2 regions of the Allobosea sp. 05L423 genome follow, and region 1 is predicted to be linked to the other one. Evidence: predicted binding sites of a transcription regulator. Region 1 holds the regulator's gene; the other holds the start of a gene.
The links. The regulator PhoB, encoded in region 1, activates phosphate uptake and scavenging genes when phosphate is short. The targets are predictions, from matches to a motif close to TGTCATNNANCTGTCAT.

Region 1 (7,556 bases):
AGTTCGGCCTCGGTTTCATCACCTCCAGCGTCTGGGATACGCAGAACGAGCAGTACGGCGCCTGGCCGGCCATCGTCGGCACGCTTTCGACGGCGTTGATCGCGCTGGCGATCGGCGTGCCGCTTTCGCTCGGCATCGCAGTCTACCTGACCCAACTGGCGCCGGGCTGGTTCAAGAAACCGGTCGCCACCGCGATCGAGCTGCTCGCCGCCGTGCCCTCGATCATCTACGGCATGTGGGGCCTGTTCGTCTTCGTGCCGCTCTTTGCGGCCTATGTGCAGATCCCGCTCTCGAACATCGTCGAGGGCATGCCGGTCGTCGGCACCATCCTCTATTCACGCTCGCCCTCGGGCCTCGGCATCTTCACCGCCGGCCTGATCCTGGCCTTCATGATCGTGCCGTTCATCGCCTCGATCACCCGCGACATGCTGGAGCAGATCCCCTCCGTGCTCCGCGAAAGCGCCTACGGCATCGGGGCGACGACATGGGAGGTCGTGCGCCACGTGCTGGTGCCGCAGGCCGGCGTCTCGATCATCGGCGCGATCATGCTCGGCCTCGGCCGCGCGCTCGGCGAAACGATGGCGGTCACCTTCGTCGTCGGCAACGCCAACCGCCTGTCGGCCTCGATCCTCGATCCCGGCTCGACCATCGCCTCGCGCATCGCCAACGAATTCAACGAGGCGATGGGCCTGCAGCTCAACGCGCTGATCGCGCTGGGCTGCATCCTGTTCTTCGTCACCTTCGTCGTCCTCGTCATCGCGCGGCTGCTGGTCGCCCGCGTCAAGCGCTACTGAGGTCTTTCGTCCATGACCATGACGACCACGCCCCGCGAGCTGCCGCACACCCCCTGGGGGCGCGTGCGCCAGTCCCGCCGCACCGCCGACCGGCTGATGAAGATCATCGCGACCGGCTTCACCTTCTGCGCCATCTTCGTGCTGTTCTGGATCCTCGGCATGCTGCTGGTGAAGGGCATCGGCGGCCTCTCGCTCGCCACCTTCACCGCGGTCACTCCCGGCCCGGGCACGGAAGGCGGCGGCCTCGCCAACGCCATCGTCGGCTCCTTCGTGCTGACCTTCCTCGGCATTGCCATCGCAACCCCGATCGGGGTTCTCGCGGGCACCTGGCTCGCCGAATACGGCAGGGGTTCCAAGCTCGCGCACCTGATCCGCTTCATCAACGACATCCTGCTCTCGGCGCCGTCGATCCTGATCGGCCTGTTCGTCTACGTCATCCTGGTCGAGCCCTTCCGCGGCTACTCCGGCTGGGCCGGCGGCGTCGCGCTCGGCATCATCGCGATCCCGGTCATCGTGCGCACCACCGAGGACATGCTGAACCTCGTCCCCGGCCCGCTGCGCGAGGCGGGGGCCGCGCTGGGCGCGCCGCCTTCGGTCGTCATCACCTCCGTGACCTGGCGTGCGGCGAAGGCCGGCATGATGACGGGCATCCTGCTGGCGCTCGCCCGCATCGCCGGCGAGACGGCGCCGCTGCTCTTCACGGCTCTGAACAACAATTTCTGGTTCTCGCCCTCGCTCGCCGGCGGCGTCTCGAACCTGCCCGTCACGATCTATCAGTTCGCCTCCGCTCCCTACGAGAACTGGCAGCAGCTCGCCTGGGCGGGATCGCTGATCATCACGGTCTCGATCCTGCTGCTTTCGCTCATTGCCCGCCGCGTCGTCGCTGGCGGCAAATAAGACTTGAATCCAACCCGGTCGCGCCCGACCTTGAGGACCATGTCGATGCTTTCGACCCTTGAACTCTCCCCGCAGACGCTCGATGCCGAGGCGCCCGTCCGGATCGCGGTGAAGAACCTCGATTTCTACTACGGCGAGCACCGGGCGCTGAAGAACATCAATCTCGATTTCCGCGACCGGCACGTCACCGCGCTGATCGGCCCTTCCGGCTGCGGCAAGTCGACCCTGCTGCGCATCTTCAACCGGATCTACTCGCTTTATCCCGAGCAGAAGGCCACCGGCGAGATCCTGCTCGACGGCCGCAACATCATCTCCAACGACGTCGACGTGAACGAGCTGCGCTCGCGCGTCGGCATGGTCTTCCAGAAGCCGACGCCCTTCCCGATGTCGATCTACGACAACGTCGCCTTCGGCATCCGCCTCTACGAGAAGCCGCCGAAGTCCGAGCTCGACGACCGTGTCGAGGGGGCGCTGCGCCGTGCCGCGCTGTGGGACGAGGTCAAGGACAAGCTGAAGAGCTCCGGCATGGGCCTCTCCGGCGGCCAGCAGCAGCGCCTGTGCATCGCCCGCACCATCGCGCAGAAGCCGGAAGTGATCCTGTTCGACGAGCCGACCTCCGCGCTCGACCCGATCTCCACCGGCAAGATCGAGGACCTGCTGGAGCAGCTGAAGAGCGACTTCACGATCGCGATCGTGACGCACAACATGCAGCAAGCTGCACGCATCTCGCAGTACACCGCCTTCATGTATCTGGGCGAGGTCATCGAGTTCGCGCCGACCAACACCATCTTCATGAACCCGGCCAAGAAGCAGACGCAGGACTACGTCACCGGCCGGTTCGGCTGAGCCGCGGCAGAGTTCTTTGTTTGTCGCATTTTCTTCGCGCGAACCGGTCCGATTTCGCTTGAAAATGCTTTGAGGATAACGCCATGACCGACCACATCGTCCGCTCCTACGACACCGATCTCGAAGGCATCCGCCGCAGTCTTGCCGAAATGGGCGGCATGGCCGAGCGCATGCTGGGCGACTCCACCGTGGCGCTGGTGCGCCGCGACACCGGCCTCGCCCAGAAGATCATCACCGCCGACCAGCGCCTCGACAACCTGCAGCGGGACGTCGAAGAGAAGGCGGTGCTGACCATCGCCCGGCGCCAGCCGCTCGCGAACGACCTGCGCGAACTGATCTCGGCGATCCGCATCGCGGCCGACATCGAGCGCGTCGGCGATCTCGCCAAGAACATCGCCAAGCGCGCCGTCGCCATCGCCGGCCAGTTCCAGCCGCCGCACCGCGCCGTGGTCGGGCTCGAGCACATCAGCCGCCTGGTGCAGGCGCAACTCAAGGACGTGCTCGACGCCTACGCCGCAGGCAACGAGCAGAAGGCGCTCGAGGTCTGGCGCCGCGACGACGAGATCGACGCGCTCTACACCTCGCTGTTCCGCGAACTCCTGACCTACATGATGGAGGATCCGCGCAACATCACCTTCTGCACGCATCTCCTGTTCTGCGCGAAGAACATCGAGCGCATCGGCGACCACACCACCAACATCGCCGAGACGATCCATTACCTCATCACCGGCGACTCGCTCGACGTGAACCGGCCGAAGCTCGACACGACCAATATCGAAGTCGAGGCGGTCACGGGCAGCTGAGGCGAGGCAAGGAATCATGGCCGCACGCATCCTGATCGTCGAGGACGAGGAGCCGCTGACCCTGCTGCTGCGCTACAATCTCGAAGCCGAGGGCTTCGAGGTGGACAGCGTGGCGCGCGGGGACGATGCGGAGCTTCATCTGCGCGACCACACCCCCGATCTCGTGCTGCTCGACTGGATGCTGCCGGGCCTCTCCGGGATCGAGCTCTGCCGCCGGCTGCGGTCGCGGCGCGACACCGAGCGCGTGCCGATCATCATGCTGACCGCGCGGGGCGAGGAAACCGAGCGCGTGCGCGGGCTCGCGACCGGCGCCGACGACTATGTGGTGAAGCCCTTTTCGTTGCCGGAATTGATCGCGCGCATCCAGGCGCTGCTCCGCCGCGCCAAGCCGGGCCATGTCGCGGGACTGCTTGCCGCCGGCGACCTCGAACTCGACCGCACCACACGGCGCGTCCGCCGCGCCGGCAGCGAGTTGCATCTCGGCCCGACCGAGTTCAGGCTGCTGGAGTTCCTGATGCAGGCGCCCGGCCGCGTCTATTCGCGCGCCCAGCTGCTCGACGCCGTCTGGGGCCGCGACGTCTATATCGACGAGCGCACCGTCGACGTCCATGTCGGCCGGCTGCGCAAGGCGATCACGCCCGCCAATACCAAGGACCCGCTGCGTACCGTGCGCGGCGCCGGCTACGCCTTCGACGAGACTTTTGCGCGCAGCTGAGCGGCGCTCCAGCTCTCCTCCTCATCGCAGCTTACGGTGAGTCTCGCCTGCTCGCTCGCGTTGACCCTGAAAGTCAGCGCGAGCCAGAGGAGGTCGCCATGAGCAAGATGCCGCCAGTCCCGCCGGCCAGTCGAAGCGACAAGGGCCCGGGCGAGCGGGATCATGCCGGGCACGATATGCGCAGCGCTAGGAGGTGGCGAGCGAGCGCCGGCCGGGCCAGCATGACCAGCAGGGCAACACCCGCATCAACACGAGCCATCAGGGTCTGCAGCAGGATCGTTGAGGAGGCTGCCTCATGTCGGCCTCGACCAAGGCGCCGCAAAGCATCCGGCACGGCGGCCCGGGCTCGTCCCATGAGAATGCGAGGAAGTCGCCGGGCATCCGCAAGCCGCCTGCCGACGACGAAACCCGGCAGGTTCGCGTTTCGGGCGGTGGCGGCGAGCGCGACAGCCATCGCTTGCATGATCCGGCCCGCAAGGGTGGCGGCCCCGCGAGAAGCCCCCTACAGGACGATCCCTGAAGGGGCCGGCAGGAGCCTCAGCCCTCTCGGTAGAAGAGGCGGCGCAAGCTGTGCTTGGCCGCTTCCAGCGTCCTGCGCCGCTCGGCCGGCAGGTTCCGGCCGGCGCGGTTGATGTAGAAAGTCAGCATCGACATCGCCGAGCGATAGGGGCTCGACTTGCGGAGCCGGCTGTGTTCAGCCGACCGCTTCAGCGAACGTGCGATCCGTCGCGGATCGCCCTGCTTGAACACCGCCTTCTCAAGATCGAGCGCGTTGCTCCGGGTGGTGATATCGGCCGACCACCTGCGTTTGTGGGCAGTCATGGCGTCCTCCTGTCGGTCAGGCGTTTGGCCCGCCCTCGATGTCACCGGCCCAGGTCAGTGCGGTCTCGTACTCCTCCGGCTTGAAGGTGCGGACGGTCACGAAGGGGATCGCTGGGTTGAGCAGGTCGACGAAGGCGGCAAGCCAGCCCCTGTCGGTGATCACCGCCTCGCGCGGGAAGCGCTGCAGCTCCCAGAGCTTGCCGAGGCTGTAGCGCGCATCCTTCCAGGCGGCAGCCAGGGTCATATCGGTGAAATCGGTGAGGTCGGCGAGGATGCCGACCTTCTCGTGTCGCGCGAGCTTCGCCTCGATATCGGCCATGATCCCATCGAGATCGTCACTGGTCAGCGTCTGCGACAGGCGGTAGGCGCCGACATGGTCCGGGGCAGGCAGAATGGTGAACATGGCTCCTCCTTGCTCCAGACAACGCGGGGCAAGAGCGGAAGTTTCGCCCGATGATCAGGCCGCTGCGGGCGCACGGGTGGCGGCGTCGAACCGGGCCGCTTCGGCGCGCAGCCAGCCGACGAATTCATCGAGGCCGGGGCGTTGCGGCTGGCCAACCGGGAGGGTGAGCCAACAGCCCGTCGCACTGGTGAAGCCGAGGCCGAGCGGGTTGATAAGCGCGCCGGAAGCCAGCTCGTCGGCGACATAGCAGCGCGGCATCAGAGCGACGCCCAGCCCGGCGACGGCGGCGCTGGTGATCACGGAATAGTAGCCGTAACGCACGGTGTGCTCGGGCACCGCGCCGCGCAGGTCGTGGGCCTCGGTGAACTCGGCCCAGAAGGTCGGCATCTGGTAGTGCTGCAGCAGCGTCATCTTCTGGATATCGGCGGCACGACGAAAGCCGCCCATGCGCTCGACCAGGCTCGGCGCGGCGACGAGGGCAACGTCGCGGCCGAAGAGGTAATGCGCCTCCTTGCCGGGCCAGGGCGGGACGCCATGGGCAATGTCGAGATCGGGCTCCTCGGTCTCGCTCTCGCTGACATAGTTGGTGAACTGGACGTCGACGCCGGGATGCGCCGCAGCGAAGGCCGGAAAGCGCGACATCAGCCAGCGCTCGCCGACGATGGCGACCATGTGCAGGCGGATCGGCCGGGCAATGGCGCTGCGCTCGGCGAGGCGCCGGGCGCCCCGCTCCATCTGCTCCAGCGCGGCTTCGGCATAGGGCAGATAGATCGCGCCGGCCTCGGTGAGCTTGAGGCCGAGCGGGCTGCGGTCGAACAGCACGGCACCGAGATGGTGTTCCAGCGACAGGATCTGCTTGGAGACGGCACTCTGCGTCAGGTTGACGACCAGGGCGGCGCGGGCGGTCGAGCCCAGCCTTGCAACCGTGGTGAAAGCTCGCAAAGCGGTCGATGACGGAGGAGGCCGGCCGGCGGCCATGGGGTATTCCTTTTTGGACTATCGCTGCGGAGATCGTTTCGTTTGCCGGGCTTTCGGTCAAGAGGCCATTCTTCCCTAACGGGAGGACAAGCTCATGAACCAGACGACGCGCCTGTGGGGTGGACGCTTCCGCAAGCCGCCCGATCCGCGGCTGATGAAGCTGTCGAGCGCGGCCGGTGAGCACGCGAGGCTGGTGCCGCAGGATGTTGCGGGCGGCAAGGCGCATGCGGCCGAACTCGGACGCGCCGGGCTGCTGACGGCGCAGGAGCTCCAGACCATCCTGACCGCGCTCGACGCGATCGCGCGGGACACGGTCGAGGGGCGGATCACGCCCGGCCCGCAGGACGAGGATGTCCATACCTTCATCGAGCGCATCCTGACCGAGCGGATCGGCTCGACGGGCGCCAAGCTCCGGGCAGGGCGCTCGCGCAACGACCAGGCCGCGAACAATCTCAAGCTCTATCTGCGCGCGAAGTCGCGCTCGCTCGCGGCGATGCTGGCGGAACTCCTGACCGCGATCGCCGATCAGGCCGAGCTGCATGCGGCCTCGGTCAGCCCCGGCTTCACCCATCTCCAGAGCGCCCAGCCGGTCACCTTCGGCCATTGGCTGATGGCGCATGGCCAGGTGCTGATGCGCGACGCCTCGCGCCTGACCGACTGGGAAAAGCGCTCCGGCCAGTCCCCGCTCGGGGCGGCGGCGCTTGCAGGCTCGGCGATCACGCTCAATCCCGAGCTCAGCGCCAAGGCACTCGGCTATGACGAGCCGTTCGAGAACTCGGTCGACGCGGTCGGCGCGCGCGACCATGTCGCGGAATTCCTGTTCGTCGCGGCGATGCTGACGACCAACCTGTCGCGGCTCGCCGAGGAGGTGACGCTGTGGGCTTCCAGGCAATTCGCCTGGGTGACGCTGGACGATGCCTTCGCCACCGGCTCCTCGATCATGCCGCAGAAGAAGAACCCGGACATCGCGGAAATCTCGCGCGGCCGGGCGGCGCGGCTGACCGGCGACCTCGTCGCCATGCTCGGCGCATTGAAGGGGCTGCCGCTTTCCTATAACCGCGACCTCGCCGAGGACAAGCGCGCCGCCTTCGACGCAGTCGACGTGCTGGAAGAGGTGCTGCCGGCCTTCGCCGGGCTGATCGCCAGCATGAGCGCCGACGCCGAGACGATGCGCGCCCAGGCCGGTTCCGGCTTTGCGCTGGCGACCGAGGTGGCAGATCATCTCGCCCGCAACGGCGTGCCTTTCGCCGAGGCGCATGAGATCACGGGGGCGCTGGTGCGCTATTGCGAGGAACTGG
Region 2 (7,556 bases), on a different contig from region 1:
GCACCTGCGAGTGCTCAACCGGCGCCATGGTGCCCTGCATCAGGCGCAAGGACAGCAACATCAGGCCCAGTCCGAAGAGCGCCTTCGCCATTTCGTTGGCTGCCAACCGGCCGAAGCGGCGCATGCCGGCATAGCCGAACAGGAGCAGGAGCGGCACCATGATGCTCGTGTCGAAACCGACGAGCTGGACGATCAGCGTCGTTCCCACATTGGCGCCGAGCATCATCGCCAATGCCGGCGCCAGCGCGATCAATCCGGCGCCGGAGAACGAGGCGATCATCATCGCGGTCGCTGTGCTGGATTGAAGTCCGGCCGTCACCAGCAGCCCTGCGCAGAAGGCCTTCCAACGACTGTCGAGACCGGTGGCCAGCAGCGCTCGCAAGCGGCTGCCGAATGCGGCCGATACCCCCGCCGTCACCAGTTGCACGCTCCAGAGCAGCAGGGCGACCTCGCCGGCGAGCGCAAGCAGGATCTGGGTCGGCGTCTGCCCTGCCATGATCGCGTTCTCCCGCGCGCCGCTAGCGTTGCCGCCAGTGCTGCAGTCGGCCGAAGACCAAGCGGTCGAGGCCGGCATGGGCGAGCTTCACCGCAATGGCCGTGAACATGATGATGCTCGCCATGCCGGCCGCCGACGCCATGGCGCCCGCCTCGTCCATGTGAACGATCGCGATGGAGGCGAGCTTGGTGTCGGCGCCATAGAGGAAGATCACGGCAGAGACCGTGGTCAGTGCATTGACGAAAACATAGACCGCTATGTCCAGGATCGCCGGCATGCAGATCGGCGCGGTCACCCGCCGGAACGTCGACCAGAACGGCACCTTGAGCGAAGCGGAAACCGACTCGAACTCGCTGTCGAGCTGCTTCAGGCTCGTCAGTGCTGTGATGTGCCCGACAGTGTAGAAATGGGCGATGGTGTTGATCACGAGGATCGTCAGCGTCCCGTACAGGAAGCCGAGCGGATTCCAGCCCGCATTGAAGAAGAAGACGTAGCCCAGGCCGAGCACCAGCCCGGGCACGGCCATCGGCAGCATCGCCAGAAACTGGGCGAAGGCGCGCAGCCGCGGAAACAGCTTCACCTTCTCGATCAGATAGGCGCCGGTGAAAATCAGCGCCGTGCCGATCACCGCCGTCAGAGACGCGAGCAGCAACGAGTTTCCATAGGTCTTCCAGCCGTCCGGCTCGACCGCGGCGAAGTCGTAATTGCTCAGCGTCAGGGACAGGTTGTAGGGCCAATATTTGACGAAGGAGCCCCAGAAGGCGATCGCGTAGGGGCTGACGATCGCGAAAGCGATCACGCCGACGAAGCCGAGCAAGGCGAGATCGCGGCGCCGGTCTGGGTGCGGCACATAGGGAACGGCGCGGGCGGAGAGCATGGCGCCCTGGCGCCGCTGCACCACACGATCGACGAAGAAGGCGAGCACTGCCGGGACCAGCAGGATGATGCCGACCACGGCGCCCATCGGGAAATTCTGCTGGCCGACGACCTGCTTGTAGGCGTCGGTCGCCAGCACGTTGAACTGCCCGCCGATCACCTTGGGAATGCCGAAATCGGTGACGACCAACGTGAAGACGACGAAGACGGCGCTGATCACGCCGTAGCGCGCGCCCGGGAGGGTGATCGTCCGGAAAATGCGCCAGCGCGACGTGCCCATCGCCTCCGCCGCTTCGCGCAGCCGGCCGTCCGAAAGTGCGAGCGCCGTGACGAGGATCAGCATGGCGTGCGGAAAGCTGTAGAGCGCCTCCGCCGCGATGATGCCGACCGGGCCGTAGAGCGAGGCGCCCATCATCCAGGACTTGAGCAGCCCCTGGTTGCCGAAGACATAGATCAGCGCGAGGCCCGAAAGCAGAGACGGCGCGAAGACCGGGATCATCGCCGCCGCATAGAAGACGCCCTTCGCCGGAATGCAGCTGCGGCGCAGCGCATAGGCATAGAGAAAGGCGAGCGGCACTACGATCACCGTGGTCGCACTGGCGACCGCGAGGCTGTTGAGCAGAGAGAAGAACAGCGTCGGCGTCGTCGCATAGCTGACGAAATTCGCCAGCCCGACAAAGCGCCCCTGCGTATCCTCGAGACTCTTGGAGAGGAGCGCCCAGAGCGGCAGGGCGATGATGAGGACCAGCACCGCGCAAAGCGCGACGATCAGAACCGCGGCGACATGGCGCTCGCTGATCCGCACCGGCGATACCTTCACGGACGCATCGATCATCGTCAGCGGCGGGGCGAGGTCGCTCATCGTCCGCCCCCCGCAAAGACGTGCAGGGCCTCAGGCGGAAAGGCGACGGCGCGCACCTGTCCCGCGGTGATGCCGAGATCGCGCATCGCATTGGCCGAGAAATCGGCTGCGATCCGGGTCGAACGGGAGCCGGTCGGCTCCAGATGCGCCCGGCAGTAGGAGCCGAGGAAAGACAGGTCCCCGATCCGCGCTTCGAAGCGGTTCGGCGTATCGTCACCGATGCTGCGGGTGCGAACCTCCTCCGGCCGCATCGCCAGCCGCACCGGCGTTCCCACGGCGAAGGGGGCCGCATTGGCGACGAGCAGGTCGAGTTCGTCCACACGGACCCGGCCGGGCCCCGTCACGATCGCATCCATGAAGGTCATGTGCCCGACGAAATCGGCGACGAAGGGGGTGGCGGGGCGCCGGTAGATCTCCTCCGGCGTGCCGACCTGCTCGACGGCACCGTCCCGCATCACGACGATGCGGTCAGCCATCGCAAGCGCTTCCTCCTGATCGTGCGTCACCATGATCGTGGTCACGCCGAGCCGCTGCTGCAGCGATCGCATTTCGTCGCGCAGGCGCAGCCGGACCTTGGCGTCGAGGGCGGAGAGCGGCTCGTCGAGCAGCAGCAGTTCCGGCGAGGTGGCAAGCGCGCGCGCCAGCGCCACCCGCTGCTGCTGCCCACCTGAAAGCTGAATCGGGTATTTCTTGCCCTGGTCCGGCAGGCCGACGAGCGTCAGCAGCTCCTCGACACGGCGGGCGATGTCGCCGGAGGAGCGACGCCGGTTGACGAGACCGTAGCCGATATTGTCGGTGACGGTGAGATTGGGGAAGAGCGCGTAGGATTGGAAGACGATCCCGAAGTCGCGCTCCGACGGGCTTGCCCGCGACACGTCGCGCCCGCCCATATGGATGGTGCCGCCATCCTGCTGGTCTAGGCCGGCGATGGCCCGCAGCAATGTCGTCTTGCCGCAGCCGGACGGCCCGAGAAAGCAGACGAACTCGCCGCGGCGGATGTCGAGATCGATATCGTGCAACGCCCGAAACGCGCCGTAATTCTTGGCGAGGGCTCGGATCGAGAGGAATGGGGCCGTAGTCGTGGACATCGTGCCGACCTTCATCTGAACAGGCAGTGATCAGGCTCGCGTGCAACGGCGAAGCCGCTCTCTTGCGTCTTGCACAGACCATGCCGCCAGCCGCTTGCGCGGGCCGGCGGCATGGCAAGGCTCAGTTCTTCGGCGCCGCCTTGGACTCGTAGCGCTTCGACCATTCGGCGAGCACGCGCTCGCGATTGTCGGCCATCCAGGTCAGGTCGTTTTTGATCATCCCCGCCTCGGCATTGGCAGGATAGTTCGCCGGCTTGTTCTCGACACCCGGCGCAGCCACGATGGCGTAGGTCTTCGAGTAGAGTTCGTTCGCCTCCTTGGTCGTCGACCAGTCGGCGATCTTCTTGGAGACGGAGAGGTTCTTGCTACCCTTGACGATGGCGCTGGCTTCCATTTCCCAGCCCACGCCTTCCTTCGGAATCACGACCTCGATCGGCGCGCCTTTGCTCTTCTCGGAAGCGCCGCGCATGTCGAGCGCCAGACCGATGGTGCGCTCGCCGCGCGCCGCCTGCACGCAGGGCGCGGAACCCGAATGCAGATATGCCGCGATGTTCTCGTGCAGCCCGTCCATGAACTTCCAGCCCTCGGCCTCGCCCATGCTCTGCAGCCAGCCGGCGACCATCAGATAGCCGGTGCCGGAGGAGGCCGGATGGGGCATCACGATCTTGCCCTTGAAAGCCGGGTTGAGCAGGTCCTTCCACGAGCTCGGCACGGGCACGCCCTTGGCCTCGGCGGTATTGTAGCAGACCACGCCGAGATAGGCGTCCATGCCAGTCCAGGTATAGGGGCTGTTGGCATCGCGGAACACCGGCTTCAGCGCATCGGCGCCGGCCGGCTTGTAGGTTTCCAGCAGCCCGGCCTTCTCGAACATGAGCAGGCTCGATGCGGCCAGGCCCATCACCATGTCCGCTCGCGGATTGTCCTTTTCGGCCAGGAAGCGGGCGGTGATGACGCCTGTGGAGTCGCGGACCCAGACGACCTCCGCTTCGGGCACTGCCTTCTCGATCGAGGCCTTGAACGGCCCGAGTTGGTCGTTCTCCAGCGCGGTGTAGATCGTCACCTTCGTCTTTTGGGCCTGCGCGGCGCCGGGAAGCGCGAGTGCGAAAGCGCCGATAACACAGGAAGCAAGCCAGCTCTTCATTGTTCTCATCCCCTCGTTATGTTCAGTTTGGGCACTCTTGCGGCGCTTCATTCCCCTGGATTTGGAAAAGCCGGCGGGTCGAGCCGCCGGCTTTGGTCTTTCTTCGTCTTCAAGCGGTCCAGGGCATCGACCAGGTCTTGACGTTTGTGAAGGATTTCATGGCTTCGACGACGCCCTCCTTGTAGCCGAGGCCGGAATCCTTGATGCCGCCAAAGGGAGACATCTCGATGCGGTAGCCGGGAACCTCCCAGAGGTTCACGGTGCCGACCTCCAGCTCCGCGACGAAGCGCTGGATGTAGTCGTAGCGGTTGGTGCAGATGCCGGAAGAGAGACCATAGGCGGTCGAGTTCGAGATCCGGATCACCTCGGCGATGTCGTCGGGCACGCGCACGATCGGGATCACCGGGCCGAAGGTCTCCTCGTGCACCAGTTCGCAGTCATAGGGGATGCGGTCGACCACCGTCGGGTGGAACAGCGCGCCCTCGGCCCTCTTGCCGTAGAGCACCTCGGCCCCCTTCGTCACGGCATCGTCGACGCGGGCCTGGAAGAGCGCGGCCGAGCGGGCGTTGATAACGGTGCCGACATCGGTCTGCGGGTCCATCGGGTCGCCGCATTTCAGCTTCCTGGCCTTCTCGACCACCAGCTTGGAGAAGGCGTCGGCGACGCTCTCGACCACCAGGATGCGCTTCACCGCCGTGCAGCGCTGGCCGGAGTTCTTGGTCGCGCCGGTGACGGCGAGCTCGGCCGCCTTGTCGAGATCGGCATCCTCCATGACGATCAGCGGGTCGTTGCCGCCGAGCTCGAGCACGATGCGCTTGTAGCCGGCATTGGCGGCGATGTGCTTGCCGACCCTGACCGAGCCGGTGAAGGTCACCAGGTCCGCATCGGGATCGGTAATCATCGCGTCGCCCATGGTTGAGGGGTTGCCGGTGACGACCGAGAGCATCTCCGGCGGCAGCCCGGCCTCGTAGAGCACGTCGGCCAGCGCCAGCGCGGTCAGCGGGGTCAGTTCGGTCGGCTTCAGCACGAGACGATTATTGGTCGCGATCGCCGGGGCCAGCTTGTGGCTGACCATGTTGAGAGGGTGATTGAAGGGCGTGATCGCCGAGATCACGCCGAGCAGCGGCTGGCGCGTCGTGAAGATCTTGCGCGCCTTGCCGTTCGGCGAGATGTCGCAGGAGAACATTTCGCCATCGTCCTTGATGGTGAGCTGCGCGGCGAAGGACCAGACGTCATAGGCGCGGCTGGCCTCGTAGAGCGAGTCCTTCCAGCATAGCCCGGCCTCGGCCGTGATCAGCTTCGCGAACAGCTCCTTGCGGTCGCGCAGCAGCTCGGCTGTCTTCTGCAGGATCTGCTGGCGCTCGTAGCGCGTCAGCTTCGGCTTGAAGGCCCTGGCCTGCGCGAAGGCCTCCCGGACATGTTCGGGGCGGGCGGCTGGAATGAGGCCGACGACACTGTCGTCATAGGGGTTGCGGACCTCGACCATGTCGTCTGCCGAGACCAGCTTGCCGGCGATCCGCATCGTCTCGCGCCGCACCGGCGGCTTCACCGTCGCGTTCATCTCAGTTCACCAGGTTCAGGGCGACGTCGAAGACGTCGAAATTGCGCAAGGTCCGGCCCTGCGGCACGGTGATCGGCCGGTTGGCGATCATCGGCACGCGCTGCTCAGTGATGCCGCCATGGGAGCGCAGCGGCTCGGTCAGGCCGGAGAGATCGTGCCTGTCGGGCGAGGTGCCGATCACCTTCTGGCGCGTCGAGACGACCACGACATCGCCGATCCGGTCGGCCGGCAATTCGAAGCGCTCGCAGGCTTCCGCCGAGGTCACCGCCAGCGCGATGCCGTCGATGCCGGAGATGCGGGCAGCGACCTCGGACTGGTCGGCACCATCAGGCAGATAGACCGTGGCGAAGGAGCCGAGCGCGCCATGATGGACGACATAGGGGTCGGTGATCGGCAGGATCACGCGCATCGTGCCCTTGCCGTACCATTCGTCCATCAGCGTTTGCAGATAGACCACATCCGGCTCGCCGTTCGGCAGGTGCTTGTCGTTCATGCCGTGGTCGGCGGTGATGACCAGCGTGCAGCCGAGCGCATCGAGCTTGCCGACATAGCCGTCGAACATGGCATAGAAGGAGTCCGCCATCTCCGAGCCGGGCGCCGCCTTATGCTGCACATAGTCGGTGGTCGAGAGGTACATCAGGTCCGGCTTGAAGCTGTCCAGCAGTTTGACGCCGGCGGCGAAGACGAACTCCGAGAGATCGGCCGAGTAGACGGATGGCACCGGCATGCCGACGAAATCGAGCACGTCCGCGATGCCGTTCTCCGCCTTGTTGGCCTTGTCGGCTTTCTCCGAGGAGAAGGCGATCGCCGTGCCGCTGGTAAAATCGAGGCCCTTGCCCAGCAGGGTGCGCAGCTTGTCCTTGGCGGTGACCATCGCGACCTTGAAGCCGGCCTTCTGGAACGCGGCCAGGATGGTCGGCGCCCGCAGGAAGCGGGCATCGTTCATCATCACCTCTTCCTTGGCCTCGCGGTCGTAGAAGAAGTTGCCGGCGATGCCGTGCACGGCCGGCGGGCGGCCAGTGATGATCGAGAGGTTGTTCGGGTTGGTGAAGCTCGGGATTACCGAATAGGCGTGAGTGCTGGCGCCGGTCTTCATGATCCGGTCGAGGTTCGGCGTCAGCCCCTTGGCGCTGGCAGCCTCGATATAGGCCGGCTCCGAGCCGTCCATGCAGATCACCACCGTCGGACGCTGCGGCCGCGCATATTCGCGACCATTCACAACGACATCCGCGCCGATCTTCGTGTGCATTGTCATCGCTGGATCCTCACGCTGCCGACTTCAGGCCGACGCCCATCTCGGCCAGGACGTCCGAGACCGTGGCGACGAAGGCCTTCATGTCCTGCGCACCGAGGGCGCCGATGCAGCCGATGCGGAAGCTGTCGGCGACGGTCAGCTTGCCAGGATAGATCACGTAGCCGGCATCCTTCAGCGTGTCGTAGAAGCGCTGGAAGACGAAGTTCTTGTCCTCAGGCATGTGGAAGGTGACGATGATCGGCGCCTGCCGGGCCGCCGGCAGCAGCGTCCGGAAGCC

Region 2: a site for PhoB is predicted at 4,467-4,483, ahead of AC1DNE_RS13770 (putative 2-aminoethylphosphonate ABC transporter substrate-binding protein). Genes of this name have one in related genera too.

Annotation. Positions count from the first base shown of each region.
Region 1 covers NZ_JBFTOA010000011.1:164,012-171,567, reverse strand. Annotated here, with positions in the region: gene pstC (phosphate ABC transporter permease subunit PstC) at 1-794, shown strand, start outside; gene pstA (phosphate ABC transporter permease PstA) at 807-1,691, shown strand; gene pstB (phosphate ABC transporter ATP-binding protein PstB) at 1,731-2,537, shown strand; gene phoU (phosphate signaling complex protein PhoU) at 2,621-3,340, shown strand; gene phoB (phosphate regulon transcriptional regulator PhoB) at 3,357-4,055, shown strand; gene AC1DNE_RS21460 (hypothetical protein) at 4,351-4,575, shown strand; gene AC1DNE_RS21455 (DUF3175 domain-containing protein) at 4,593-4,877, opposite strand; gene AC1DNE_RS21450 (SpoIIAA family protein) at 4,894-5,280, opposite strand; gene AC1DNE_RS21445 (LysR family transcriptional regulator) at 5,335-6,258, opposite strand; gene argH (argininosuccinate lyase) at 6,353-7,556, shown strand, end outside.
Region 2 covers NZ_JBFTOA010000004.1:261,354-268,909, forward strand. Annotated here, with positions in the region: gene AC1DNE_RS13755 (Na/Pi cotransporter family protein) at 1-496, opposite strand, end outside; gene AC1DNE_RS13760 (putative 2-aminoethylphosphonate ABC transporter permease subunit) at 519-2,234, opposite strand; gene AC1DNE_RS13765 (putative 2-aminoethylphosphonate ABC transporter ATP-binding protein) at 2,231-3,322, opposite strand; gene AC1DNE_RS13770 (putative 2-aminoethylphosphonate ABC transporter substrate-binding protein) at 3,444-4,463, opposite strand; gene phnY (phosphonoacetaldehyde dehydrogenase) at 4,573-6,024, opposite strand; gene phnA (phosphonoacetate hydrolase) at 6,026-7,273, opposite strand; gene AC1DNE_RS13785 (2-aminoethylphosphonate--pyruvate transaminase) at 7,290-7,556, opposite strand, start outside.